4 regions of the Paenarthrobacter sp. CC6 genome follow, and region 3 is predicted to be linked to each of the others. Evidence: riboswitches for the same ligand, from Rfam matches in the RefSeq annotation. Region 3 holds a riboswitch; each other region holds the start of a gene.

Region 1 (3,421 bases), on a different contig from region 3:
ATGGCCAGGAACTTGTACGAATCATTGGTGGTGCCCGGTGCCGTCGGCGAGGCCAGCGGGGCGTCAGCTTCCTCAAGTCCCGGCGGTGGTGCGTCCGGAATGCGGGCCGAGGTGGGCTGTATCTTCCCGGTTTGCGGGCCGCCCGGGACGCTGACGCCCGGGAACAGTGCCGTGATGCGGGGGTCGCCATTCAGGAACCAGGACACCAGCACAGCGACCGTCGCCGCAATGAATGCCATCAGCAGGCCGAGCAGAACGCGCTGGGTTGTTCCCGATCGCCGGTGCTTCGGCGCGTGCGTAGCTTCCCGCTCCCAGTCCACGGTTCTCCATTCCTCAGGCCCTTGGTCACGCGGGGCAGCGCGGAGGACGAACCAACATTACGGTCTGCCGGGGGAGCAGTCCAAACTCAGACGATCGCCGCGCCGAACAGCAAACCGAGACCGTAGGTGGCAGCAGCTGCTCCGAGCCCGATGGCCAGTTGCCGCAGGCCGCGGCTGAGCGGCGACGTACCGGACAGCAAACCCACGACGGCGCCTGTCGCCAGCAGCGCGATGCCCACCAGGACTCCGGCCACCAGGAGCGCGGCCATACCCGTCATCCCGAAAAGGAAGGGCAGGATCGGAACGATGGCTCCCGAGGCGAAGAAGCAGAAACTGGACAGCGCCGCGCCCCACGCCGAACCCACCGATTCATGCTCATCGGCCACCGGCTTCTCGGGCTGCAGGGAGAGGCTGGGATCGCAGTCGCAGCTGAACAATCCCATGCGCTCGGCTGCCCGGTGCTCGGCGGCTTCGCGGGTCATGCCGCGTGCCAGGTACACGAGGACCAGCTCGTTGTGGTCGATGTCCAGCGACGGGGCTGCGGTGAGGGTGGCCTGGGTGGGGAGGGTGGCATTGAGCAGTTCGCGTTGCGAGCGGACGGAGACGTATTCGCCGGCACCCATGGACAGTGCGCCGGCCAGGAGCCCTGCAACGCCGCTCATGAGGACGACGGAACTCGGTACACCCGTCGCGGCCATGCCCATGACCAGCGACAGGTTGCTCACCAAACCGTCGTTGGCGCCGAAAACTGCAGCACGGAAGGTACCCGAGAGCCGGTTGCGTCCACGGGTCGCCAGGCCCCGGACTACTTCCTCGTGGATTTGTTCATCGGCCACCATCGCGGGGGTGGCGGCCGGCTCGGTTCCGTAGGGGGAGCGGCCCTCTGCACGTTGCGCCAGGGCCAGGACGAAGACCGAACCGAAGTTGCGGGCCAGGAACCCCAAGAACTGGCTGCGGGCGGAAGCTGCCTTGGGCATGCCTGCGTGCTCACCCAGGAGTTTGAGCCAGTGCGCTTCATGCCGCCCTTCGGCTTCGGCCAGAGCCAGCAGGATCTGCCGTTCCTCGCCGTCGCGGCGCTGGGCGAGTTCGCGGTAGACCGCAGCCTCGGCGCGTTCATCGGCAAGGTACTGCCGCCACCGCCTGATGTCCGACGCAGTGGGTGCTGCCGGGTCTGCGGTGTGGTGGAGGGCTGCGGGTTCGATTGCGGGGTCCGGAGCGGGGCTCGACGAACTGTGGGATTCCTGGTGCATCTGCACTTTATCTCCTGTGCTGGGTGGGGTAGTTGCGGCCCCATTGCACGCCCCACACTACCGCTTATTTGCAGGGTTTTTTGGCTGGTATTCCTTAGCTGGAATGTTCGGTGCACCGTAATTTCCGGCTCTGCTTGACCCTCGCTTTGGCCGGTGCTCAGATGGAAGGACAGGGGCGGGGAGCCTCCCCGCACTCGGTTAGCGGGCTCTTACAGGCCCACGGGACGGAGGTTGCACCATGGACACCACCGAATCACACGCCAAGTACCCGGAACGCACCACCATCGAGTCGGACCCGGCCTACGACTACGCCGAAGACCAGGAAGTGGACGAGCCCTGGGTTGAGGAAGTGGACGCCCCCGAGGACGATGAACGGGTGGTGCCGATCGATGAGACCGAGGAATTCCGTGGGGAGGAAGAGGAAATCTAGTCCTCGTCCCGGCTGCCGAGGGCGAACAGGCGCGGCTGGCCATCCCGTTTTCCTGTCGCGGCCACAGTAACCGTCAGGGTCCGGGACGCCCCGCACCACGTTGAGGGCCGGACGGCCTGGGCCAGCGCTTTGGCGATCTGCTGCGGATGGGGATGCCGGAAGAACAGGGTTTCCTTCCTGGCCACTATGGTGACCGTGCCCAGGTAAAGGTCGACGGCGGGGATCACCGTGACGGTCCGGGCTTCGGTTTGGCCGGAGGTGCTGTGGGCGTGGCTGGTATCGCTCTGATACGGCAAGGTGCTGCTCCTGTGGAGAGTGCTCTTGCCCGCTCGGTTGTCTCAGGTCCGGGACGGGCCGCTTCCTCATCCGAACCACCCGTGAACATGGGGTTGGTGCATGGCCAGTCGGAGCTTGGCGCCACATCTCTTGAAGCTGGGACAACAGTACCGCACCTGAGGTTGTGAAGGCCTTATTGCCGGGGACAAAACGACGGCGGTGCTGCCCCCGTGAAGGGGGCGGCACCGCCGTCGGGTATTGCCTGGTTACTTGCTGCTGCCCACCGGGTGGACTTCCGGCGGCAGTTCCTCGGAGATGGCGCCGGCTACGCGCTTGTCCCAGGCCTCGCGGACGGCTGCGTCCGTGGGCGGAGTCAGCAGGGAGACCACGACGTAAACCACCAGAGAAGCACCGAGGCCCCAGTAGATGGGCTCGTTGGCGTAGACGCCGTCTTCGCTCGGGATGACACCAACCGCGTACATGATGAGCAGGGCCAGTGTCAGAACTGAGCCGACTGCCATGGACCATGCAGCCGCGATGCCCGTTCCGCGCTTCCAGACCAGGCCGCCGAGAATGGCGACCAGGAGTCCGCCTACCAGGATGTCGTAGGCGATGGTCAGGGCAACAACGACGTCCTGCGCTGCCATGGAAATCAGGACGGCAACGATGCCCAGGCCCAGGACCCAGTAGCGGTTAGCCTTGACGTCGTGCTCGGGGTTTTCCGTGTCGTCGGTGTTGATCGTCTTGCCGAACCAGCTGGCCACGAACGGGACAACGTCTGCGCGGGCCACCGTGGCGGCGGCGATCAGGGCGCCCGAAGCGGTTGACATCATCGCAGCCACAGCCGCGGCCATCACCAGTCCGCCGATGCCGACGGGCAGGATGTGGGTTGCCACCTCTGCGTAGACAACGTCCTTGCCGAGGTTGGCGACATCGATGTCCGGGAGGGCGACGCGGGCAGCCAGGCCGATCAGTGCGCCGGCGATGCCGTAGAGGATGCAGTAAACACCGGCGGTAGCTCCGCCCCAGCGTGCAACGGTGGCGGTCTTGGCGGTGAAGACGCGCTGCCAGATGTCCTGGCCGATCAGGAGGCCGAGGGTGTAGACCACGAAGTAAGTGATGATTGTCTGGACGCCGATGCCGTC
Region 2 (3,421 bases), on a different contig from region 3:
CAGCTTCCTTCCCACAGCTATTCCGCCGACCACACGCGCCACGAACAGGAGAACTCCATGTCCCAAGGATGGTCTTTCGAAACCCGCCAGATCCACGCAGGCCAAGAGCCGGATGCCGCCACGGGCGCGCGTTCGTTGCCGATCTACCAGACAACGTCGTTCGTTTTCCCGAGTGCTGAAAGCGCGGCCAACCGCTTTGCCCTGGCCGAACTGGCTCCGATCTACACCCGGATCGGCAACCCCACGCAGGACGCCGTGGAACAGCGCGTCGCGAGCCTCGAAGGCGGTCTGGGTGCACTGCTGCTCAGTTCGGGCCAGGCAGCCGAGACCTTTGCCATCCTGAACATCGCCGAGGCCGGCGACCACGTCGTCGCGAGCCCCAGCCTCTACGGCGGCACGTACAACCTGCTGGCCCACACGCTGAAGAAGTTCGGCATCTCCGTGACTTTCGTCGAGGACCCGGACAACCTCGAGCAGTGGCGTGCGGCCGTCCAGGCGAACACCAAGCTGTTCTTTGGTGAAGTCGTCTCGAACCCACGCCAGGACGTGCTGGATATCGAAGGCGTCGCCGGTATCGCGCACGAGGCAGGCGTGCCTCTCATCGTCGACAACACCCTCTCCACGCCGTTCCTCATCCGGCCCATCGAGTGGGGCGCGGACATTGTGGTCCACTCCGCAACCAAGTACCTCGGCGGACACGGTTCGGCGATCGCAGGCGTGATCGTGGACTCGGGCAACTTCGACTTCGGCAAAGACCCGGAGCGGTTCCCCGGCTTCAACACCCCGGACCCCAGTTACAACGGCTTGGTTTACGCCCGCGACCTGGGCAAGGACGGAGCGCTCGGAGCCAACCTTTCCTACATCCTGAAGGCCCGTGTCCAGCTCCTTCGCGACCTCGGCTCGGCCGTGTCGCCGTTCAACGCGTTCCTCATCGCGCAGGGCCTGGAAACCTTGAGCCTGCGGGTGGAGCGCCACGTCGCCAACGCCACCAAGGTGGCCGAGTGGCTGGAAGCGCATGACGACGTCGAATCGGTCGCCTATGCGGGCCTGCCGTCCAGCCCCTGGTACGAGCGGGGCCGCAAGTACGGACCCCAGGGCACGGGCGCCATCGTGGCCTTCAACATCAAGGGTGGCGTAGAAGCCGGCAAGCGCTTCGTGGACGGTCTGGAGCTGCACTCCCACGTTGCCAACATTGGTGACGTCCGCTCCCTGGTCATCCACCCGGCGTCGACCACGCACAGCCAGCTGACGGTCGAGCAGCAGGTAGCCGCCGGCGTCAACCCGGGCCTGGTCCGCTTGTCCGTGGGCATTGAGCACATCGATGACATCATTGCCGACCTCGAAGCCGGCTTCCGCGCGGCCAAGGGCGCCTGAACGGGCAGTCCACGCCTGCAGCTGACGCACCTGGCTGACGGACCCGGGGTGCCGTCCACATCGACGATTATTCGCCGGACGGCACCCCGGAGTGCTCTTTCGTGAATGAAGCTGCCCTTGAACGTCACACTGGTGTCACATTCTTCGCCATAACGGTGGTGTCTTTCCTAGACTCTACGTATTAGGTCATGAGTGCCAGCAGATAGCCCCGGCTTGCTGGCCGGCAACCCTCCTTCCGCGGTGGGGTGCCCCGGGTGAAGACCTGGCCTGTTCGCACGCAAGGCGACGGGCAAGCGCGAAGTTAGGTGTCAAAGGAATGACCATCACTGCTACAGCACTTCCCAAATCCGGAGAAGAAGACGGAACCGTCAAGTACGCGGGCATAGGGCCGCTGGCGCTCGAAGCCGGCGGTCACCTCCCCAACGTCGTGTTGGCGTACGAAACCTGGGGACGACTCAACGCCGACGCGTCCAATGCCGTGCTCATCCAGCATGCGCTGACGGGCAGCACCCACGTTGCCCGCGGAGCCACGGACGAGGAAGGGTGGTGGGAGCAGTTGGTGGGTCCGGGCGCCACCATCGACACCAACAGGTTCTTCGTTGTCTCCATCAATATCGTGGGTGGCTGCTATGGCAGCACCGGCCCGTCCTCCGATGCGCCGGACGGCAAGCCGTGGGGTTCGCGGTTCCCCCTGGTTACTCTTCGCGACAGCACGGTTGCTGAGGCCCGTTTGGCGGATCTCTTGGGGATTGAATCCTGGCACGCGGTCCTGGGCGGCTCGATGGGTGGGGCCAGGGCCCTCGAATGGGCTGTCACGTTTCCGGAGAGGGTCAACCGCTGCGCCGTCATTTCGGTGGGAGCCTACAGCACCGCCGAGCAGATTGCCTTTGCGCAGGCCCAAACCCTGGCCATCCGGCAGGACCCGCACTTCAACAATGGGGACTACTACGGCGGTCCGGCCCCGGAACACGGACTTGCCCTGGCCCGCCGGATTGCGCACATCACGTACCGTTCCGCCCTGGAACTGGATCTCCGCTTCGGCAGGGAAGCCCAACATCAGGAAACGCCGCTCTCCGCAGCAGTCCTGGGGGAGCGTGGTCGCTACCAGGTGGAAAGCTACTTGGACCACCAGGGGACAAAGCTTGTGCGGCGGTTCGATGCCAACAGCTATATCGCCATCACCGAAGCGTTGATGTCTCACGACATCAGGCGGGGACGGGGCACACTGCAGGAAGCACTTTCTCGTGCCACCGCCGAGTTCTTTGTTGCTGCTGTGGACACGGACCGGCTGTACTTCCCGGCCCAGTCCAAGGAACTGGCGGCAGCACTGCCGGGGAATGTTCCGGTCCACACCATCCAGGCGCCGATCGGCCACGATGGCTTCCTCACGGAAATCGGCCAATTGTCGGAGCAGCTTCGCGGGGCGTTCTTCGCCTGAGACCAGGCAACCTGTTCGAAGAGGTGCCTGTTTGTGGACGTGCCTAGCCGTTCATTATCTCGCCGCGCTGTTTCATGTAGTCCTCCATGGCGATCTGGCCATTGGTGAACTTCGCATCCAGTTCAGCCAGCTTGCGGGCGCGGTAGCCCTGGGGCTCGGAACCGGCAGTGGGAAACGGCGCGGGAGCGGGCTGTCCGGCCCGGTAGGAATCGCTTGGGTAGGAACCGCTTGGGTAGGAGGCGTTCGACGGCGGCGCGACCTGAGGTGCCTCGTCTGCAGGCCGGATGACTGCCGGCCCTGGCGGGTAGCCCGGGTAGTTCTGTTGCGGGTAGTCCTGCGGCGGGTAATTTTGTGGTGGGAAACCCTGTTGCGGATAATCCTGACCACGAAAATTCCCGTTCTGCAGGCGGCGGGCCTTGGACCGGTTGTACATGCGGATTCCCATGGGAATCAGCCACGAGCAGACGATGATCCAGAAGATCAGATTGTTCACAGTGCAGGCCTCCTAGGTCTTAACCCCAGCTTAGCCCTGTGCCAATCACAGCAGCTTGGCCTCCATCCCCAGGAAAATCCCGTAGCGTTCCGCTTCGGCTTCCAGGGCCATCTGCT
Region 3 (3,421 bases):
GGTGCGACTTCAGCAAGGGGTACTTGACCCAGCTGATGGCGGGTTGCTGCTCCAACCATTCCGCGATCTTCAGGGCCGATGCCGAGCTGTGGTTGACTCGGAGCCCGATGGTTTCCAGGCCCTTGGTCAACACCCAGGCGTTGAAAGCCGAAAGCGATGGCCCCGTGTGGCGCATGAGCTGCTTCACCGGTCCATCGATGAACTCCTTGGTGCCCAGGATCGCGCCACCGAGGACGCGTCCCTGGCCGTCGATGTGCTTGGTGCCTGAGTACACAATCACGTCGGCGCCCAGCTCGCCACAGCGCTGCAGCAGGGGAGTGGCAAAGACGTTGTCGACGACGACAGTCGCCCCAGCGGCATGCGCCAGTTCGCTGACAGCCTGGATGTCCACGATTTCCTGCATCGGGTTGGACGGTGACTCGAAGAAGACGGCGGTGGTCGGCTCGGAGAGAGCCTCACGCCACTGGTCAAGGTCCGGTCCGTCCACAAACACCGTCTCCACGCCCCAGCGCGGAAGGATCTCGTTGAGGATCACGAAGCAGGAGCCGAAGAGGGAACGGGCAGCAACCACGCGGTCACCGGCAGCCAGCAGGGCACCCAGTGCGGTGAACACGGCGGACATGCCGGACGCCGTCGCGAAGCAAGCCTCGGTACCTTCGAGGAGGCGCAGCCGCTCCTGGAAGGTGGCCACGGACGGGTTGCCGTAGCGGGAGTAGACGAAGCGTTCGTCCTCGCCGGTGAAGGCGCGTTCTGCCGCGGCGGCGGATTCGTAAACGAAGCCGGAGTTCAGGAAGACGGGTTCGGCCGTTTCCTGGAAGTTGGTACGGTCAAGTCCACCGCGAACGGCCTGGGTGTCGGGGCTCCAGCCGGCGGCGTCAGGATTGAAAGTCACTTACTCGGTCCCCAGATTCGTTGGCAGGCCACGGTTCTTCCAACCATTGACGGTGCGTTCGCCGTAACGGTCGGGTTCGCCCTCAAAGCCTTCAAGGACGTTGTAGGCGGTGAAGCCTGCCTGCGTGGCGGCGATGGCGGCGGCGATGGAGCGCTGGCCGGAGCGGCAGATGAAGACGAGCTCCACGCCGTCGTCCTCGGGCGCCTGTTGTTGCAGGTCCTCGATGAAGCGGGAGTTCGGGATGCCGCCGGCGAGGTTCCACTGGATGAACAGGGGATCGTTCTCGGTGGCTTTCGTGTCGGGGATTCCGATGTGGGCCCATTCGCCCTCGGTGCGGACGTCCACCAGGATGGCGCCCTGTTCAAGCTTGGCCCACGCGTCTTGCGGGGTCAGGTCACCTGCGTAGCTCATGCGTGGCCCTCGAATGCTTCTTCGTCGTCGGTATCCAGTTCATCAACGGCGTTGGCGACTGCGGCATCGGCGCTGGCAATCGCGGCGGGCAGGACGACGGCCTGCGCGACGATCACGTCGGTTCCGTTGAACGTGGCGGCGGGGCTGCCGTGCAGTACGTACCCATCCGCCAGGGCGTTGGTGATCCGCTCACAAAAGTCGCGGGTATCCGGGCCTGTTATCAGGCGGTAAGAGAGTTTTTCTTCAGTGGGTTCAGGCATTGCTGGTGCTCCTCAGTCACGCTTGCAGTTCGAGTTGTCGATACGCCGAGTAGTCACCTGAGGCACCCCGCCGGAGAGAGGGTTGCCGACCAGCAAGTCAGGGCTTTGCGCTGGTTCTCATTACTCAAGAAAAACGTAGCATTCACGACGACGGCCCGCACGGCGGCCGTCGTCATGTTGCGTAACCGGACGGTACTGGAGTACGGGTCCAATTAAGACGTCCCGGGAGCATAATTGACGCAGTACGACCCCCTGTAACTTCGTATGAAATCAGGTCGCGGTGAACGGACAGAGCAGTTCTACACTCAAGCCCATGCTGCATTTTGGTTGGTTCGTGGGGCACGGTTTCGGGGTGCAGGGCTGGGGCACTCCGGGCTACAGCCTGGGGTACGACTGGAAGAAGCCCGCCCTGTACCAGGAGGCCGTGCGCGCGTTCGAGCTGTCCGGGCTGGACCTGTTCATCATCGAGGATTCCCTGACCGTCCCGGACACCTATGGCGGTACTGCCGAGGTTTCGCTGGCCCATGCTTCCTTTGCGCCGAAACACGATCCTTTGGCGTTGGTCCCGTACTTGCTTTCCGCCACGGAGCACCTGGGGATCGTTCCCACGGTCAGCGCTTCCTTCTACCCGCCCTTCACCGCGGCCCGGCTCCTCGCTACCCTGCAGCACTTCTCCGAGGGGCAGCTCGGATGGAATGTGGTCACCTCGGGCAGCGATCTCGCCGCGCAGAACTACGGCTTGGACCAGCAGATCGAACACGACCTCCGGTACGAAAAAGCGGAGGAATTCGTCGACGTCGTCAGGCGGCTTTGGCGAAGCTGGGAGGCCGACGCTGTACTTGAGGACGTTTCAGCCGGGGTGTTTGCGGACCATACCAAAGTGCATCCGATCAACCACGACGGGGACTTCTTCAAGGTCCGTGGGCCGCTGAACACGGCACCGTTGCCCGAGGAACCCGTGCTTGTCCAAGCGGGCGCCTCTCCCCGGGGCAAAGCGTTTGCCGGCGGTCACGCGGATGTGGCAATTGCGCTCGCCCGCGGCGTTGACGGTATGAAGGCCTACCGGGATTCGATCCGGGCCGAGGCGGCGAAAGCCGGCCGGAATCCCGACGACGTGAAGGTGCTTTTCGTGCTGAAGCCCACCGTGGTGGGTTCCACAGCCGAGGCCGAGGAGCTACGGGCGCAGCGCCGGGAATTGACGCAGCGTGACATCGACAGCCAGCTCAACTCCATCTCCTACCTGTCCGTGATCGACTTCAAAAAGTTCGACCTCGATGCCCCGCTTCCGGAGTTGAGCACCAACAGCAACCAGGGCACCTTGGAGCACTTCGCCAAGGCGGCCCCTCCCGGGTCCACTCTGCGTGAAATCCTGCAGGCACGCAGCGGTGGTGCCGGGGATTCGATCATCGGCACGGTGGGAGAAATTGCGGATTACCTGGAGGAGACCGGCGCGGCCGTAGGGGGCGACGGCTTCCTGTTCTCCGGCTTCGTTGATCCGGTGACAGTGCACGGTGTGCTGGACAAGCTGACCCCGGAACTCCGCCGCCGCGGCCTGTTGAGGAAGAGTTACGGCAACGGCGGATTCCGCCAAAACCTGCTGGATTTCTAATGGGCATTTTCACCATCGGGACGGGCCCCGTTTCCGCGTTGGCTGTGGCGGAAGCGGCTGCGGATCCGACGTTTCACGTGGAACTCAACCAAGATGCGTTGAATTTGATCGGACGGGGAAGGGAGATCGTCGAGGAGGCGGCCGCCTCCGGTCAACGGGTCTACGGCCTGAATACCCTTCTAGGGTCAGGCCGGGACACTGCTGTGGAGGAGAAGTCCCTCCTCGCCTACCAGGTGCAGGTCATCAGGT
Region 4 (3,421 bases), on a different contig from region 3:
AGCTCGGCACGGTTACTTGATGACACTGGAAAACTGAAGGTGCAGCGGTAACGTCCCCACCGCCGCCAGCATTTCAGGATAGTTTGGTGCCATGACCCAACCCGCTTCCACCTACAACGACGACCTGCGCCTGGCCCATGTCCTCGCCGATTCCGTCGACGCCCAAACCATGGATCGCTTCAAGGCCCTGGACCTGCAGATCGAAACCAAGCCGGACCTCACCCCTGTCACCGATGCCGACAAGGCTGCGGAGGAGGCTATCCGCGGTCAGTTGTCGCGCTCGCGTCCACGTGATGCAGTCCTGGGTGAAGAGTTCGGCAGCAGTGGCCACGGATCGCGGCGCTGGATCATCGATCCCATCGACGGAACAAAGAACTTTGTCCGCGGCGTTCCAGTATGGGCAACGCTGATCGCGCTCGTCGATGAAGGCGAGCCCGTCGTTGGTGTGGTCAGCGCTCCGGCGTTGGGCAAACGCTGGTGGGCAGCCAAGGACATGGGCGCCTACATGGGTCGGTCCCTCGCTTCAGCAACCCGCCTCAAGGTGTCCAACGTTTCACGCCTGGCCGACGCTTCCATGTCCTACTCCAGCCTGTCCGGCTGGAAGGAGCGGGGCAATCTGGACGAATTCATGGACCTCACGGAGGACGTCTGGCGCACACGTGCCTACGGTGACTTCTGGTCCTACTGCCTCGTGGCCGAGGGCGCGGTGGACATCGCCTGCGAACCGGAGCTGAACCTCTACGACATGGCGGCGCTCGTCCCCATCGTGACGGAGGCAGGCGGGCGCTTCACTTCCCTGGAAGGCGAAGACGGACCGTTCGGCGGCAACGCCCTGGCCACCAACTCCATCCTGCATTCGGAAGTCCTGAAGCGGCTGAACCCCGGACTGGACGACCTCCTGCAGCCCCAAGCCTGAGGCCGGCACTACTCCGGATTGCCGAATTTTCGACGGCGGACGCCCGCTTTTGTGCGCGTCCGCCGTTTTTTGTTCGCGGAAACTGGGATTTGGCATTCCGCGTAACAAAGCGCTTAACAAAACCCCACGGCTTTGGATCGTCCCCCGGACGTGCCTTAGCCTTTTTTACAGGTCACGAGTGCCAGCGCTAAACCCCGGTTTGCTGGCCGGCAACCCTCCATTCGCGGTGGGGTGCCCCGGGTGACGACCCGGCCGGTCCGGAACGGATGCGGCAAGCGCGGATCCCCCTGTGGGGGTCCCTCTTGAGTGAGGTCCCATGAGCACAGTCACGTTCAACGCAAACACCATCCCTTCCTTTGTTGACGAAGCCGCCCTCGAATCGGCAGCTGCGCGTCCCCTCGCCGCCGTCACGGGCGCGGAGCTTCAGGCGCCTCTGATCCAAGGTGGCCACGTCCGCTATGCCAACCTCGACTACGGTGCGTCAGCCCCTGCGCTGACGATTGTTTCCGCCTACCTCAACGAGGTCCTCCCGTACTACGCCAGCGTTCACCGCGGGGCAGGCTTCGCCTCGCAGATCAGCACCTCCGTCTACGAGAATTCCCGGAACATCGTCCGTGACTTCGTTGGCGGACGTGCCGACGATTCGGTGATCTTTACCCGGAACACCACGGACTCCTTGAACCTGCTGGCCGGCTGCCTCCCGCAGGTCGACGGCGGGTTTGCCGGCGAGGTCCTGTACTTGGACATTGAGCACCACGCAAACCTGCTCCCGTGGCAGGGCGTGCCGCACCGCAGCGTGGTTGCGGCGCCGACCCTGGCCGGAACGCTGGACAAGATCGAAGCCGAATTGGCCCTGGGCGGCGTCAGCCTGCTCGCCGTCACGGGCGCCTCGAACGTCACCGGAGAGATCCTGCCGATCGCCCGGCTTGCCGCGCTGGCCCACGAGTACGGCGCGAGGATCGTGGTGGATGCAGCCCAGCTCGCTCCGCACCGCCGCGTCAACATCGCAGAGGCTGACGTCGACTACATCGTCTTCTCAGGACACAAGCTCTATGCGCCGTTCGGCGCAGGAGTGGTAGTGGGCCGCCCGGACTGGCTCGACGCCGGGATCCCGCACCTGGCAGGTGGCGGCGCTGTCCGCGAAGCGCGCTTGGACTCGGTCAGCTGGGCCACGGGTCCGGCGCGGCACGAGGGCGGTTCCCCCAACGTCCTGGGCGCCGCGACGCTCGCCCGCGCCACGCAGGTGCTCGCCGGCCTCGACCAGGACGCCTGGCACGCACACGAAGCGGGCATCCGCAGCTACCTGGTTGAGGGCCTGGAAGCCATCGACGGCGTAACAGTCCACCGGATCTTCAGCGATTCCGAGGACACCATAGGCGTGGTCAACTTCTCCGTAGAAGGATTCGACGCCGGACTGGTCGCCGCATATCTGGCGGCCGAACACGGAGTGGGCCTCCGCGACGGACGTTTCTGCGCGCATCCGTTGCTCAAGCGGCTGGGACTGCCTTCGGGTTCCCTGCGCGCAAGCTTCGGCGTCGGCTCCCGGTTGGAGGACGCCACCAGGCTGCTGGCAGGCATCGAGGAACTCAAGCGCAACGGCCTGGGCTGGGACTATGTGGTGGACGAGGGCCGTTGGGTACCGGCCAACGACCACCGCAGCTACCCCGAGTGGGCGCCCAACACCCCGGGCACAGCCGGTGCCGCTCCCTGCACGGTCGACTAGAGGGTAAATTCGTAGGGTACCTCTAACGGCCCTGTGAAGGAGTTTGCGTGTCCCTGCGCTCAGCGAACGGCGCTCCAGTCACTCCCGGCCCCGCCGGTCCCCGCGGACCCAAACTCCATGCCTCCCGGCGCCATGAACTTGGCCAAAGCTTCCAGGATGGCGGAGAGCACTACGATCGCGTGCGGCCGGGCTATCCTGTGGACTCCGTTGATTGGCTCCTACCTGAAGGGGCATCGACAGCTGCGGACCTCGGCGCAGGAACGGGCAAGTTCACGGCACTCCTGGCCGGACGCGGACTTGAGGTGGCCGCCGTCGACCCTTCCACCGATATGTTGGCGCAACTGCGAAAGGCCTACCCCGATGTTCACGCGACGGAGGGGACGGCCGAGGCAACCGGACTGGCGGACTCAGCATTCGACGTCGTCAGCGTTGCCCAGGCCTGGCACTGGTGCGAGCCCCTTGCCGCGAGCACGGAGATCGCCCGTATCCTGCGCCCCGCAGGGGTTCTGGGGCTGATCTGGAACCAGTTGGACACCTCAATTCCCTGGGTCCACAGGCTCTCGCGCATCATGCATGCAGGCGACGTCCACAAGCCGGGATTCCGGCCGGTAATCGGCCCGGAGTTTCACGGACTGGAACGCCACCTCACCAGGTGGGAGGACCCGCTCTCGCCCGAGGACATCATGGAGTTGACCAAGTCGCGCAGTTACTACCTGCGCGCCAACGAAGCGACGCGGGCCAAAGTCATGGGCAACCTCCAGTGGTACCTCTACGAACACCTT

Evidence for each region. A riboswitch is a leader RNA that binds a small molecule or an ion and turns the genes downstream of it on or off. The one in region 3 is predicted to bind S-adenosylmethionine.
Region 1: another riboswitch for S-adenosylmethionine. It lies ahead of PV760_RS04785 (hypothetical protein); the one in region 3 lies ahead of PV760_RS08265 (DUF1737 domain-containing protein).
Region 2: another riboswitch for S-adenosylmethionine. It lies ahead of metX (homoserine O-acetyltransferase MetX); the one in region 3 lies ahead of PV760_RS08265 (DUF1737 domain-containing protein).
Region 4: another riboswitch for S-adenosylmethionine. It lies ahead of PV760_RS09490 (aminotransferase class V-fold PLP-dependent enzyme); the one in region 3 lies ahead of PV760_RS08265 (DUF1737 domain-containing protein).

The regions. Positions count from the first base shown of each region.
Region 1 covers NZ_JARDAN010000005.1:507,855-511,275, reverse strand. The annotation lists gene PV760_RS04800 (matrixin family metalloprotease) at 1-320, opposite strand, end outside; gene PV760_RS04795 (VIT1/CCC1 transporter family protein) at 407-1,570, opposite strand; gene PV760_RS04790 (hypothetical protein) at 1,809-2,000, shown strand; gene PV760_RS04785 (hypothetical protein) at 1,997-2,296, opposite strand; SAM riboswitch class IV at 2,313-2,432, opposite strand; gene PV760_RS04780 (sodium:solute symporter family protein) at 2,543-3,421, opposite strand, start outside.
Region 2 covers NZ_JARDAN010000005.1:50,809-54,229, reverse strand. The annotation lists partial or broken gene PV760_RS02870 (bifunctional o-acetylhomoserine/o-acetylserine sulfhydrylase) at 37-1,374, shown strand; SAM riboswitch class IV at 1,559-1,676, shown strand; gene metX (homoserine O-acetyltransferase MetX) at 1,691-2,812, shown strand; gene PV760_RS02860 (hypothetical protein) at 2,856-3,305, opposite strand; gene PV760_RS02855 (winged helix DNA-binding domain-containing protein) at 3,351-3,421, opposite strand, start outside.
Region 3 covers NZ_JARDAN010000007.1:294,760-298,180, reverse strand. The annotation lists gene PV760_RS08275 (O-succinylhomoserine sulfhydrylase) at 1-892, opposite strand, end outside; gene PV760_RS08270 (rhodanese-like domain-containing protein) at 893-1,303, opposite strand; gene PV760_RS08265 (DUF1737 domain-containing protein) at 1,300-1,563, opposite strand; SAM riboswitch class IV at 1,577-1,688, opposite strand; gene PV760_RS08260 (NtaA/DmoA family FMN-dependent monooxygenase) at 1,844-3,172, shown strand; gene PV760_RS08255 (aromatic amino acid ammonia-lyase) at 3,172-3,421, shown strand, end outside.
Region 4 covers NZ_JARDAN010000008.1:163,238-166,658, forward strand. The annotation lists gene rsgA (ribosome small subunit-dependent GTPase A) at 1-20, shown strand, start outside; gene hisN (histidinol-phosphatase) at 92-916, shown strand; SAM riboswitch class IV at 1,087-1,200, shown strand; gene PV760_RS09490 (aminotransferase class V-fold PLP-dependent enzyme) at 1,233-2,639, shown strand; gene PV760_RS09495 (class I SAM-dependent methyltransferase) at 2,687-3,421, shown strand, end outside.